Regions from separate parts of the Metabacillus sp. cB07 genome, predicted to be linked through region 2. Evidence: predicted binding sites of a transcription regulator. Region 2 holds the regulator's gene; the other holds the start of a gene.
What was found. The regulator LexA, encoded in region 2, represses DNA repair genes until DNA is damaged. The targets are predictions, from matches to a motif close to CGAACATATGTTCG.
Positions count from the first base shown of each region.

Region 1: a site for LexA is predicted at 3,996-4,009, ahead of JOJ89_RS04540 (YhjD family protein). Genes of this name have one in related genera too.

Region 1 covers NZ_CP069296.1:891,846-899,359, forward strand. Annotated here, with positions in the region: gene JOJ89_RS04520 (DEAD/DEAH box helicase) at 1-1,328, shown strand, start outside; gene JOJ89_RS04525 (alpha/beta fold hydrolase) at 1,435-2,271, opposite strand; gene JOJ89_RS04530 (IDEAL domain-containing protein) at 2,556-2,789, opposite strand; gene JOJ89_RS04535 (competence protein ComK) at 3,040-3,603, shown strand; gene JOJ89_RS04540 (YhjD family protein) at 3,604-3,966, opposite strand; gene JOJ89_RS04545 (TVP38/TMEM64 family protein) at 4,147-4,764, shown strand; gene lepB (signal peptidase I) at 4,786-5,292, shown strand; gene JOJ89_RS04555 (MFS transporter) at 5,368-6,603, opposite strand; gene JOJ89_RS04560 (LysR family transcriptional regulator) at 6,703-7,514, shown strand, end outside.
Region 2 covers NZ_CP069296.1:1,981,911-1,989,424, reverse strand. Annotated here, with positions in the region: gene tkt (transketolase) at 1-405, opposite strand, end outside; gene JOJ89_RS09960 (DUF896 domain-containing protein) at 577-807, opposite strand; gene JOJ89_RS09955 (YneB family resolvase-like protein) at 879-1,526, opposite strand; gene yneA (cell division suppressor protein YneA) at 1,540-1,851, opposite strand; gene lexA (transcriptional repressor LexA) at 2,011-2,631, shown strand; gene JOJ89_RS09940 (magnesium transporter CorA family protein) at 2,727-4,169, shown strand; gene glnA (type I glutamate--ammonia ligase) at 4,227-5,561, opposite strand; gene JOJ89_RS09930 (MerR family transcriptional regulator) at 5,629-6,033, opposite strand; gene JOJ89_RS09925 (methionine gamma-lyase family protein) at 6,132-7,400, opposite strand; gene hflX (GTPase HflX) at 7,393-7,514, opposite strand, start outside.

The DNA of each region.
Region 1 (7,514 bases), 1.1 Mb from region 2:
CTCTTGAGAAGTACGGATTTGGAGGAATTCTGGCAGATGATATGGGTCTTGGGAAAACCTTGCAGAGCATCACGTATATTGTTTCGGTTCTTCCTGAAATCCGCCGGCTGAAAAGGCCAGTCCTGATTGTTTGTCCATCCTCCCTTCTGTATAACTGGAAAAACGAAATTGAATCCTTTGCACCGGAAATCAAAACCATGATTATCGATGGCAGCCGGACAGAGAGAGCGGTGCACGTTCAGGACCATGCAGCGGCAGATGTTCTCATTACATCCTATCCGCTCATCAGACAGGACATCCATGAGTATGAAAAACTGCTTTTTTATACGGTTTTTTATGATGAGGCCCAGGCCTTTAAAAATCCGCTCACCCAAACGGCAAGAGCGGTGAAAAGAATTCAGGCCTCGCATCGGTTCGCGCTGACAGGCACACCTGTTGAGAATTCGAGGGAAGAGCTATGGTCAATCTTTCATGTTGTCTTTCCGGAGCTGTTCATGGGATTAAAGGAATACAGCACGCTCACAAGAAAAAAGATCGCAAGGAGAATCCGCCCTTTTCTGCTCCGCAGAATGAAGGAGGAAGTACTGCCTGAGCTTCCGGAAAAAGTCGAATCAATGGAAATCGTCGAGCTGCTCCCTGAGCAGAAGAAGCTGTACGCAGCCTGCCTGGCAAAGCTTCGCGAGGATACCCTGAAGCATTTGGATAAAGACACACTTCAGAAAAATCGGATGAAAATCCTGGCCGGAATCACAAGACTTCGGCAAATCTGCTGCCATCCTTCTCTGTTCGTTGATGGATACAGCGGAGGGTCGGCAAAATTTGACCAGCTCCTCAAGATTCTGGAGGAGGCCGGTCATTCAGGAAGAAGAGTGCTTATTTTTTCCCAGTTTACCTCTATGCTCGATCTGATTGGCAGAAAACTCGCGGTACAGGGTTTGCCCTATTTTTATCTCGATGGTCAAACGGCAATGCCGGAAAGGGTTGACCTGTGCAGACGCTTTAATGCAGGGGAACGGGATCTTTTTCTCATTTCGCTGAAGGCGGGTGGCACGGGTTTAAACTTAACGGGTGCAGATACCGTCGTTCATTTCGATACTTGGTGGAATCCGGCGGTAGAGGAGCAGGCAGCAGACCGTGCGCACCGGATAGGCCAGACTAATAAAGTGAACGTAATCAAGCTCATCACGCGCGGAACGATTGAGGAAAAAATGAACGAGCTGCAGGATAAAAAACGGCAGCTTATTCATGAAATTGTGGATAGCGATGAAAAAAGGCCGTTTACCTTGACCGAAGAGGATATCCACGATTTGCTGAGGATTCATACATGACACATCCTCAGTCTGCAATATGTGTTATTTGTGTGTTACAAGCGGCAAAGCAAAAACCAGTCTGGAAATCAAACTGGTTTTTTTGCTCATGATGACTCTTCCGCCTTTAAGAATTGAGGAAGCGGATTAAACCCTGGTTAAATTCCTCGGCGTGCGTAGCGTTAAATCCATGAGGGGCGCCTTCAATCACCACAAGCTCACTCCCTTGAACCATTTCATGTGTACGCTTGCCGCTCACTTCAAGCGGGACCGTTCCGTCTGAGTCTCCATGAAGAATCAGAGTGGGAATGTTTATTTTTTTCAGGTCGTCCCGGAAGTCAGTTTTGGCGAAAGCTTTGATGCAGTCAAGGGTTCCCTTCGGGGACGCCATGGCGGCGATATCCCGGTTGTAGAGACGGAATGGCTCGCTGACAAGGTCTGTTCTATCGCCTGCTGCAAAGAAATTTTTGGTGAACGTATCGAGAAATGCGATTCGGTCGCCCTTTATTCCGTCTTGGAATTCTTCGATCGCCCCGTCATCCAGGCCGCCGTCCGGATTATCCTCTGCCTTGTACAGATAAGGAGGAACGGCTGCGGCGAACACTGCTTTGCTCACACGTTCTGTTCCATATGTGCTGATATAGCGCGCTACTTCTCCGCCGCCCATTGAGAATCCGACAAGTGTGGCTTCACGGAGATCTAAATGCTGAAGCAAACCGTTCAGGTCGGCTGCGAATGTATCATATTCATAGCCGCTATAGGGCTGAGAGGATTTTCCAAATCCCCTGCGGTCGTATGTAATAACCCTGTAGCCGGCATCAATGAGAGCGGGCACCTGGCTTTCCCATGAGCGTCCGCTCAGCGGCCATCCGTGAATGAGTACAACCGGTTTTCCGGTTCCATGATCTTCATAATAAATTTCAATTGGAGCATCGTTTTCATTGCCAACTTTAAGCATCGCCATACTAATCCCTCCAAACAAAATGTGAATGACACATAGGCACTGAGAAAAGACGGCTCGTGTCATCCTTTAGTATGTGATACCCGGATCTTTTTTGGTTCAATCTTTTCAATGTTTGTTTAAAGAACACAGGGCCCTGTCCGAACCTTGAGATGAAGGAAAGAAAGTTCATATCCGTCCGCTAAGGAAGCAGATAACTTTCTTCATAAAACAGAAAAAGGTAAATTTGAGCTTGTGCTCAAATTTACCTTTTTCATTTTCGGAGCCAGTTATGATCTTAGCCTCTTTTAAATAATCAGTCTCAATTCTGCATATTCTTTTGCCAGTTTAAAAAACAGCGGTTTGTCATTTCGGTCTAAGGACTCATCGATCTTTTCCTGAAGGAGGGACAGTTTCCGGGCCAACACAGCTTCATCCAACACCATTTGAATGTAAATATCAAGTACGGTTTCCTGTTTCTTTTCCATCTTGAGCGTGTTACGGGACTTCATGATCTCGGTATACGTTTTCCTGTTTTTCAAGAAAGATCACCCCTGATGCCTTTTTTTAATTATATGGATAAAGAGCCTAGAAATCAACTAAATATTTAAAATTTTTAGAAAACTTATTTCACCAAATTATGCACGTTTTCCCTTTTTAGAAAAAAAGCACTATGTCATTGGGAACAGAGCCGTAATAATGTAAAAATATTGTAAAAATGTAGAAATGCAGAGGGGGATTGTGCTAGATTAAAAGTAGTTCTTTACTCCTATTAAAATTGAGGTGAAAGCGATGGAAAATAAGTTTATGAAGGACTACATAGCAAACCGGTTCACGATGGCCATTCTTCCTGATCCGCATATGGGAAAGCTTTATTCAAGGGTGATTGAGACGGAGAAAGAGATTGCCGTTAAACTCAGCCCGCAGGAGATTGTAGGCAAGAGCTGCATGTACTTCGGCAGCAGCTATGAGGGAAGAAAGGCGGGGACACGGGACCTTATGGGAATTACACATAAGCCGCCGATTGTCATTGACCCCGGAAACTATATGTTCTTTTTTCCTACACTGGCCTCAACCAGGAGTCAGTGCGCCTGGATATCGCACGCCCATATCCAGCATTATACGGCTTCGGATTTTGACAATACAGAAGTGCTGTTTACGAATGGACTGATTGAAACCATACCGGTTTCCTCTTCGTCATTTGAAAATCAGCTTTACAGAACAGCTCAGCTGCGGACCATTATTACGGCAAGAATTGAAGAAGAGCACCGCAAAATGAATATGCTGATGTTTCCAAAGGAAAAGCAGACAAATTTCATTTACGAACAGATTATCCGTGAACTCAACAAACACTAATCAGGCTTTTACCGCTTTAAACAAATATTCTTCCATCAGCTCGCATACCTTATTGCGTATTCTCGGATTAAAATAGTTGTGCTGCTCTTCGTAGCCTCTGAAGATAAAGGAATACATCGTAAAAGCTTCATCCCTTTTCACTTCACTTACTTTGATGCTGTTTTTTTTCAGCTCGCGGCGCACTGCAGCAAGGTCTTTCTGTGCAAGCTTCAGTGATTCCTCCACGAGATTCAGATAGGGCTGCTGCAGCTTGAATGGACTTTTTTCAATGATTAACAGATCCCTGCTGAAGATGGAGATGGTCATGGGGAGGTAGATGGACATCTCAATCGCATCACGCAGGTCTGAGGGAATTCTTGTCATCGCAAAAACCTCGCTTCAACATGATAAAAAGAACGTATGTTCGGTTTTATTTTACTTTATCAGTATACGAAATGCAAGCTGCTTTTATGCAGGCAGTTCCTGAAAAAATGCTCAATGTTTAAAGTCTCTGCACAAACGTGTAGAATATGAGCATAGAGAAAGATAGAAGGAGCTTGCAGGATGGAACTTCAGGCAATACTGGATTATTTTACAATTGAAAGAATGATGGAATTCTTTAAGGATTACAAATCGTTTGGACCGGTGCTTGGCATTGGGCTTCCTTTGCTTGAGGCATTTCTTCCCTTTTTGCCTCTGGTTGTGTTTATTGTAGCGAATGCCAATTCGTACGGGTTATGGTTCGGCTTTTTGTATTCCTGGATTGGAAGCTGTCTCGGAGCGCTCATCCTGTTTTTTCTTGTAAGAAAGTACGGGCAGGAGCGGTTTTTCAGATTTATAAGCCGTCATCAATCTGTGCAGAAAATGATGGGATGGATTGAAAGGCATGGATTCGGACCTTTATTTATCCTGCTGTGCTTTCCATTTACGCCGTCTGCTGCCGTCAATGTGGTGGCCGGCCTGTCGAAGGTCAGCATCTGGCAGTTCTGTCTTGCTGTGATGTCCGGGAAGCTCGTGATGATTTTCCTGGTCAGCTTTATTGGATATGACCTGCGTGCCATCATCACGCAGCCCGAAAGAACGCTTATCGCTGCGGTTGTTATTTTTCTGCTCTGGCTGATCGGCAAGCAGGTGGAAAAGCGCCTGAATGTCAGAATGCTTGAGAGGAAACGAGGCCATTAATTTTTTTACGGGGGAGTAAAGATGAGAAAAAGATACTGGTTTTTGTCTGCCGTCATCACCTTTTTGCTCATACTTACTATAAAAAATCTTCTATTTGTCGACTACAGGGTGGAAGGGGTTTCGATGCAGCCTACTCTGACTGCGGGCCACCTTCTGTCTATTAATAAAGTAAACCACCGGTTATTTGACCTGAAACGATTTGATATTGTTGTCTTTCAGCCTCCAGGGGAAAAAGAGGCCTACATAAAGAGAATTATCGGTTTGCCGGGAGATGAGCTGGAATATAAGAACGACAAGCTTTACATTAACGGAAAAGCAGTGAAAGAACCTTATCTGAACCCGGTCAAAAAAGATCTGAACATGGGAAAGTTGACCGGCAATTTCACGCTTGAGGAGATTACGGGCAAAAAAACGATTCCAGAAGGCTGTCTTTTCGTTATGGGTGACAACCGTCTTGTCAGCAGGGACAGCAGACAGTTTGGCCTGATCAGCACAGATTATGTGATTGGGAAGGCTTCAAAAGAATAGGGAAGTCCTCAGTAAGAGTGCACGATCATGATCATGCACTTTTTTTTTGCGGACATCCATCTCGAATTATCCTTTTCAGGCTGTTTGTTCTTCTTTTCGCTTATATACTCGGTTTCCTTCAGACTTCCTGTACTCTTTTTTTGAAATCCATGCCAGAAACAAACTCAAGCATGAACAGAAGTAAAGGAATGTCGTTCCTTTTTCTATTACAAGATAAGCAGATAGCGGTCCTAATGCAGCTCCGAGGTCAGCAGCCATAGAGTATTTTGTTATAATGGCTGTCTTTTGCTTCATTGCGGAAGCAGCATCAGATACTAATACATCGGTTAACGTTGTAATAATGGTTGAGCAAATCAGGAGAAGCACGATGATCGATGCCCAAATGAAAAACGGAAGCTGACAATTGATAAGCGGAAATAAACAGCCTGTCATGAGTAATGCAATGAACAAAAGAGGATGCCTGCCAAGTTTTCCGTCAGAAACATGACCTATAAATGGAGCAAGAAACGGTTCCCATGTCCATCTTAAGCCAAGCAGCAGGCCCGATGCGGCTCCAGAAGCAATCATCAGGCCATCTGTTATAGGAACGTGCATTCCGTATTGCCTGGTCAGGTAATAGCTTACAGTAGAAGCAAATACGCCCTGAAGCAGAAACGCCGCGATCAATCCCCTGAGGAGAGAGAGCCTAATTGTCCTTTTGCTAAAATCAACCTTTTCGATTTTTTCTGATTTTTCTTCCCTTGGCCGTAATAAGGCAGGAGTTAACAAAAAGACCAATGGGACTGAGAGCAAACAAGCTGCTGCAAATACAAGGCACGTTAGTTTCATCCCAATTTGATAGCACAGTAAACCTCCAAAAATCATTCCGGCAAGGCTTCCCAGCCGGTAAGTGCCATTATAGATCCCCATGAATTTCCCTTTATTTGATTCGGAGGATAATTGCACCACAAGCAATTGTCCGGAAAGACGGAGCAGTGCCCAGGCAAACCCCCATATACACCGGAGAATAAACCAGCATAGAAAACCGTTCAGAGAGAAAAAACCGATATTTGTCAGAAAGGTTAATAGAATCGCGAGCAGTAAAGCGTGCTGAAGTTTTAGCGTTTTTACCAATAAAGCTGCAAACGGATTGAGAGGAATTCGAATGAAACGGTTTACCGACAGCAGAACTCCAGCTTCAATAAGCGAAGATAATCCTGCTTCCTTAAAATAAAGAGGCAAAGCGATATAAAACATGGAGTCCGTGAGTAAGCAGATGCCTGTAATTAAAGCTGTAAAAATGATGTTTGAGCGGTTTGGTTTTTTTGTCATGATGTACCTCTCTTTCATCATTACTCTAAAGGATGTAAAATAATAAGAAAAATATATATATTTTATCAATTGATAAGTTTTAATTATGGGAGAGTTTTAATGAATCTAAATGCTTTAAGACATTTTGTCAGTGTTGTAAAAACTGGCAGTGTCACAGGGGCAGCGAGGGAGCTGCATATTAGTCAGCCGGCCATTTCCATGCAGATTAAAAATCTGGAAAAAGAACTTGGCCACACACTTTTTAAAGCCAGGGGCAGGGGAATTGAGCTGACAGAGGCGGGGGAAGTTGTCTATCAGCAGGCTGTCAAACTGTTTTTGGCCGAAGAAGAAGCAGAAAGAATAATTGAACAGTATACGAGCGGAGTCACAGGGAATATCAGGGTCTTTGCTACGAATTTTCCGGCAAGCTACTTAATGCCCGGATGGATTGCCGGTTTTAAACAGCTTTATCCGGAAACTGGTATTCAGATATTTTCCGGAAACACAAAAAGTGCCTTGGATAAGCTGATGAAAAATGAAATTGATTTTGCGGTCATCGCAAGCCATTCTTCACTGCCTGATGAAGCCGATATTGTTCATCTGCTTGATGATGAGCTATTCTTTATCGTTCCCTGGAATCACCCTTTAGCATCAAAAAGGGCTGAATTTGAAGATCTTATGGAAGAAGATTTTATATTAAGGGGAGAAGGAAGTTCTACAAGGGCTTTAGTAGAATCATTATGTCAGATAAAACAGGTGCAATTGCAGAGGACACCCGTTCAAGTTGAGAGGCTAGAAGAAGCAATCGGGATTGTTGCATCTGGATATGGGATTACGCTCGCACCGCGATTGGCCATTTCCCCATATATGGACAGAGGTCTCCTAAGTGTTGTGAAGGTAAATGATCTGTATCTTACAAGGAGAATAAAACT
Region 2 (7,514 bases):
AAGATGACGTTCTGCCATAGCCATTCCGACAGCCATCCCAATTCCCTGGCCAAGCGGACCTGTTGTTGCATCTACACCTGCTGTGTGGCGGAATTCAGGGTGTCCCGGTGTTTTGCTTCCCCATTGTCTGAATTCTTTAAGATCATCCATCGTTAAATCATAGCCTGATAAATGAAGAAGGCTGTACAGCAGCATAGACCCGTGACCTGCAGATAATACAAAACGGTCGCGGTTAAACCATTCAGGATTTTTAGGATTGTGATTCATAAATTGCGTCCAAAGCGAATACGCCATTGGAGCTGCCCCCATAGGCATTCCAGGATGTCCTGATTTTGCTTTTTCAATCGCATCAATCGACAGCGTTCGAATGGTAGCAATTGATAAGTCTTGAATTGAATGTGACATTAATTGATCATCCTTTCAGAAATAACATTCTACTTTTTTATCATAGCTTTACTGCCCTATTCATACAACCATTTCGCATGGAAATGCAAAAATGAGAAGTGTAAGAACCTATTCTAATGTATTATGTGCAAAATGAAAAGGAATACATCAAAAATTGACGTATTCCAGCGATTAATGCAGATCGCGTCTGCGTTCTTCTTTTAATTTTTCAGGTGTTACATCGTTCCCGTTTGGATCCAGGACTGTAACGCCTTTTAATGTATTTTTCATAGAACCCCGGAATGCCTTAAGATATTCCTGTCTGAGTGATTGCTGTTCCTGTTTTTCTTCCGGAGAAAGACCGGACGTTTTTGATTTTCTGGACAAGGTGTTGATTCTTGCCATCTTTTCTTTTGGCAGCATGACTGCAGCTCCTTTACCTAATACAGATTTACTATCATATCGTACTAGATATGGGGGCAAAAAACAACAGATTAGACCTGTTCCTCTTTCATGTGCTCCTGATATCTTCTATGTACTGTCGCTTTAGAAACCTCGTATCCAAAACCTCTTAAGGTAGCCGCAATCTCTGAGAATGTCAGTTTATTCTGTTTAAGCCTGATAATCTCGCTGACAGGCACTTCCTTTTTCTCTCTGCCGCTCCCTTTATCTCTGTTAGTAAGATTCCTCTGAGGTTTATACCCTTTTTCAACCGCTCTCTGCATACCTCTTTTGATTTTCAGATTATGGATTTTCCGCTGATATTCTTCAACAATGCTTACAATTTCCAGAACCATGGAATCGGCTTCAGACAAAAAAAGCTTTCCATTCTGCGTGGCCGTATAGATCGTAATGCCTTCTTTTGCGAAAAAATGAATAAGGGCGATCCGGGCGTTCCCTCTCCCCAGTCTTGTCTCATCCTGAATAACAATGGCCTCAATTTTCTGTTCCTTTATACAGTCAAATATTTCAAAAATACCTTCTCTTTCAACCTCATATCCGCTCGCCTGTTCCTCAATAATCTTTTCCACATTCATGCCATGTGCTGCTGAAAGGGCCAAAAGTTCTTCTTTTTGCCGGGCGAGTGATGTCTCTTGTTCTTCTTTTCTAGTGCTGACTCTGCAGTAGATGATTGCGTTCAGTGTTCTCACTTCCCTATTTTCTTGATGCAAGCTGTGTCCCGTCATGGTAGGTTTGTTTATCAATAGGAAGAACCACAGAATCTCCTGACTTGATCACAGCTGTCGGCAGTCCGTTTTTATCCTGAACCCATTCAACGAAATCGGTTTTGGACATGCGGTGATGCTCTTCATATTGATCTGCAAGGCTCCATATACTGTCACCTTCTGCTATTTCAATGGATACATAATGATCAAGGCTTTCTTTTTCTCCTGTGTATGATAATGCAAAGACAGCTACAATGACAACTGCAAAGAAAGAAATAACGTAAGATAATGAACCTTTCAACTCAATCCCCACCTTAATAGAATGTTTGTTCGTATATTTGATACTTTCAGTATAATGCGAACAAACGTTTCTGTCAACGCCGTTTTTCGAACTTATGTTTGTATATGCAGGAAAAACATGCTATAATCAACATAAATTACAGGACGCGAGGTGGATAAAATGACAAAACTTTCAAAGAGGCAGCAGGATATCCTCACTTTTATTAAGCTTGAAGTACAAAAGAAAGGATATCCGCCATCAGTCCGTGAGATCGGCGAAGCAGTGGGCCTTGCTTCGAGCTCAACTGTGCACGGCCATCTTGCCAGGCTTGAAAGCAAAGGGCTGATCAGACGGGATCCGACAAAGCCGAGAGCGATCGAAATATTAGAAGATGAGACAGCGATGATTCCGCGTTCAAGCGTGATTAACGTTCCTGTAATCGGGAAAGTAACAGCCGGTTCCCCGATCACAGCCATTGAAAACGTCGAGGAATATTTTCCTCTTCCAGATACGTTCGCCGCATCCGATGATCAGATCTTCATGCTCGAGATTATGGGAGACAGTATGATTGAAGCCGGTATTCTTGACGGGGACATGGTTATTGTCAAACAGCAGAACACTGCAAACAACGGGGATATCGTTGTTGCCATGACAGAGGATGATGAGGCAACTGTCAAACGTTTTTTCAAAGAGAAAGATTACGTGCGCCTTCAGCCGGAAAACTCTACACTTGAACCGATTATTCTCAGACATGTTGTCATCCTGGGAAAAGTTGTTGGAGTTTATAGAAACATACACTAAAAACTTTGCTTTTACAGGCAAAGTTTTTTTATTTGCCTGTTTTGCAGCCTTCTCTCAGGGGAACATAATAATGAAAAAAAGATGAGAGGGTGCCTATGACAAAAGAACCGGCCATTCTGCGGGCGAATGCCCAATTTATTTTTCCTTTTTCATGGGACAGCGACTGCATCTCCCAGCTGACTGATGAACTTAAGGCGAACGGATTTGAATTTTTCAGCATTAACAGCAGCGCCCAGCAGACAAAATTTTACGGAGAGAAAACAAGTCTTCCCCATAAACGCCTGAAACATTATTTTATGCCGTACATAGAACAGATTCTCTTTCCGGATCAGCATCAGGATAAGGCTATAAATCGATACTCAAAATCCTTTGACAGAAAATGCACGCTTCGTACAGCTGTAAATGAATATTCTTTCAATGTCCACTCAATCGATCTGTATATATGCCCTTTTTCTGTCGGAATGATCACCATAAGGACAGAGCTGACATCAAACAGCAATACATGGTCACTGAGCGATGCACTCGATTTTATGGATCACTTCAGGGTTCTTGAACCATTTATTACAGAAGAAAAAGGAACTGTTCTTCATTCAGGACAGGGCACTTACGAAAAGATTCAGGATTTTATTTTTGAAGAGCTGTGCCCCTCTGTTGTCCCGTATATAGAAAAAAGTGAAAACAGCCAGTCAACTTACCTTGGAAGCCTTCCCTACTTTATTGACGAGAGAATGTTTGTCAGCAGTTATCTTTTGACAGAAAAGGACGCAGAGATTTCTTCGGATACTCTTTTTCGAATAGGCCACATAAATGGCTATGATCAAAACGGCAGGCCGTATATGTCCGCAAGCAATTCCGCATATATAGACCACTATCTTAAGGATCACATTTACGACAGGTGGTCACCCGGCAGCTTTCACGTTGTGAGTGATCATACATTCACTAAAATTACGAATGATGTGGGTCAGGAGAACGTGACCGCGGAAGAAATGGTTGGACAGCTCTACTACAATCTCATCCTGCATCTTTTCTATAAAATTGTTCTTCTAAAGCTTTCATACAGCTATTCACAGCTCTACATTGATCAGAAACAGGATAAAATGGAAGGTCTGATCCGCTCGATTGCTAATTTCACCGCTAAGTATATCTTTTCAGAAATCAGCAGCAGAACGGAAGGCCAGGAGCTTTCTGTTATGATGAAAGACAGGTTCAAAATTGAGACCCTCTATAAAGAAGTGAAGAATACGATGGACAGTCTTTATCAAAACCAGGAGAAGCTGGCCAGCAAACGCCACAATTCCCTGCTGCTGATCCTTACTACTTATACGGTTATTTCCGGAATCTATGGCATGAACCTTGTCATTGAGGACTGGAAAGGCAGCATAAGCTGGAACAAGCTTGCAAATTACTCTATTTTTGAATACATTTCACTCGTGGTCGCTTTATCCGGGATTGCAGTTGGTTCCATACTTGCCGTAATAGCCATAATGAGGCTGCTGAAGGACTATCTTCAAAAAAGAAAATCAGATGGAATTGACTAAAAAGCTTGATTGTGCAAAAAAACCTCAGCAGACAGCTGAGGTTTTTGAGTGTGATTCTTAGTATTGAGACATGTACTGCTCGCGTTCCCATGGGTGAACTTGAGTGCGGAACATATCCCATTCGATTTCTTTCGCTTCTACAAAATGCTCAAACAAATGCTCGCCAAGTGCGTTGATGATTACTTCGTCTGTTTTCAGAAGATCAAGAGCCTGTGCTAATGTTGCAGGAAGATCTACGATTCCATTCTCAACACGCTCTTCTTTCGTCATGACATAGATGTTGCGGTCAATCGGTTTTGGAGCAGCAAGTTTGTTTTTAATGCCGTCAAGACCAGCAGCAAGCAATACGCTCATTGCAAGGTACGGGTTTGCAGAAGGGTCAACACTGCGCACTTCTACGCGTGTGCTTAGTCCGCGTGAAGCAGGGATACGGATAAGCGGGCTTCTGTTTTGTGCAGACCAGGCAACATAGCATGGTGCCTCGTAGCCAGGTACTAGACGTTTATATGAGTTAACTGTCGGATTCGTAACAGCTGTAAAGTTTGGTGCATGCTTGATTACGCCGGCAATGAAATGTCTCGCTGTTTCGCTCAGCTCAAGTTCACTGTTTTTGTCATAGAATGAGTTCACTCCGTCTTTGAAAAGAGAGAGGTTCATGTGCATTCCAGATCCATTTACTCCAAACAGCGGCTTCGGCATGAATGTAGCATGCAATCCGTGTTTGCGCGCAATTGTTTTAACAACAAGTTTGAATGTTTGGATATCATCACAAGCTTTTACTGCACCGGCATATTTGAAGTCGATTTCATGCTGGCCAGGAGCTACCTCATGGTGAGATGCTTCAATTTCAAAGCCCATTTCTTCAAGCTCAAGCACGATGTCACGTCTGCAGTTTTCTCCAAGGTCAGTCGGAGCAAGGTCGAAGTAGCCGCCGTGATCGTTCAGCTCAAGAGTTGGTTCTCCTTTTTCGTCAAGCTTGAAAAGGAAGAATTCCGGCTCAGGCCCAAGGTTGAAGTCAGTGAATCCAAGGTCTTCCATTTCTTTCAGCATACGTCTTAAGTTGTTGCGCGGATCTCCATCAAATGGTGTGCCGTCCGGGCTGTAGATGTCGCAGATGAAACGTGCAACTTTGCCTTTTTCAGATGTCCAAGGGAAAATAACAAACGTATCAAGATCAGGATACAGATACATGTCAGATTCTTCAATGCGGACAAATCCTTCAATTGAAGATCCGTCAAACATGCATTTGTTGTCAAGTGCTTTTTCAAGCTGGCTTGCAGGAATTTCTACGTTTTTGATTGTTCCAAGGATGTCCGTGAACTGCAGTCTGATGTATTTTACGTTTTCTTCTTGTACTAAGCGTACAATATCTTCTCTCGAATACTTTGCCATTGTGAAAATCCTCTCCTAACAATACTAAGTAATATTTATTGTGAAAAATAAAGTGAAGCTGCGTTAATTAATGGAAAAATCTAGACATGTCACCCTGTCTGAGCGATGATCTCTGGAACCTTCCGGCCTGCATCAGTTCAGCTTTCAGCAGCTTTCTGAGTTCAGCGTCGGTCAGATCCGGTTTTTCCACTTTTTTAGGCTGGCCTTCTTCTTCGCGTTCCATACTTTTATCCTTAGAAGAAAAAATCTGCTTGATGCCGGCCATGTTAATGCCTTGTTCGATAAGGCTTCTTATTTCAAGAAGCGTATCTACATCATTAAATGAAAATAGGCGTCTGTTCCCTTCTGTTCTTGCAGGGAAAATCAAGCCGTTTTCTTCATAATATCGAATTTGCCTGGCAGAGAGTTCTGTCAGCTGCATGACAATTCCGATCGGGAATAAGGGCATCGAGCGTCGAATCGTATCACCCATTGTATTCCCTCCTTTTCTTAACTTAATCTTATTATATTCCATGTCATATAATGCGTCAACACTATGTTAGGAAAAATGACATTTGGATTTATATCCGATTACAGACGAATTAAATTCTTGTCCAAAAGATGATCAAGAGCAGAACAGATGGCAATTTTCACATGAGAATACGTTAATCCGCCCTGCACATAAGCTGTATACGGGGGACGCAGCGGCCCGTCTGCAGAGAGTTCTATGCTTGCTCCCTGTACAAAAGTTCCTGCAGCCATTATGACATCGTTCTCATAACCCGGCATATAGCTCGGATATGGCGTCACGTGCGAATTGACCGGTGATGCATATTGTATGGCCTGGCAAAACGCAACCATTAAATCAGACTGCTCAAACTGGACAGATTGAATAAGGTCTGTGCGGACTGCATCCCAGGACGGGTTTGTTTTAAGCCCTGCAAGTTCAAGCATCGCTGCCGTAAACACTGCACCTTTTAAAGATTGGGCAACAACGTGAGGAGCAAGGAAGAATCCCTGATACATTTCCTGAAGACTGTAGAGGGACGCGCCTGCCTCAGCCCCAATACCAGGTGATGTCATCCGGTAGGAGCATGCTTCCACCAGATCCTTGCGCCCAACGATATAACCGCCTGTTTTCGCAAGTCCGCCGCCCGGATTTTTAATAAGCGAACCAGCCATAAGATCGGCACCGACGTGACAAGGTTCAAGCTCTTCAACAAATTCACCGTAGCAATTGTCGACAAAGACAACAACATCAGGCTTAATGGATTTGACAAAGTCAATCATCTGCTTAATTTCTGCAAGAGTATAAGATGGCCTTGTGGCATATCCTTTTGAGCGCTGAATGCCGATCATCTTTGTCTTTTCTGTAATGGCAGCACCGACGGCATCATAATCTATGCCGCCGTCTTCTTTCAGTTCAACAGCCCGGTAGCCGATTTTAAATTCACTTAGAGAACCGGTGCCGCTTCCTCTGATGCCCACAATCTCTTCAAGGGTATCATAAGGCTTTCCCGTTATATATAGAAGTTCATCAAATGGACGGAGCACTCCAAACAGGGCAATGGAGATGGCATGGGTGCCTGAAATGATCTGCGGCCTTACAAGCCCTGACTCCCCGCCGAAAACATCCGCATAAATCTGTTCCAGCGTATCCCTTCCATGGTCATCATACCCATATCCTGTAGTCGGGATAAAATGTGAGTCGCTCACTCTATGGTCTCTGTAGCTTTGAAGAACCCGGAACTGGTTCATTTCCATTCGTTCATCAATTTTTTTGTGGGTATCTCTGATTTTTTCTTCTGCCTCTGCAGCAAGCTGCGCAAGCTTATCACCGTATTTCAATTGGTTAAACATGTTTGTTTCCCTTTCTCTTATACATCTCTATCTGGCCGGAAGCTGCATGTCCCGGCAGGAAGTGTCCCTGTATTTCATAATGATTTTCTTCTTCATTAAAGGCAAAGTGCCCTA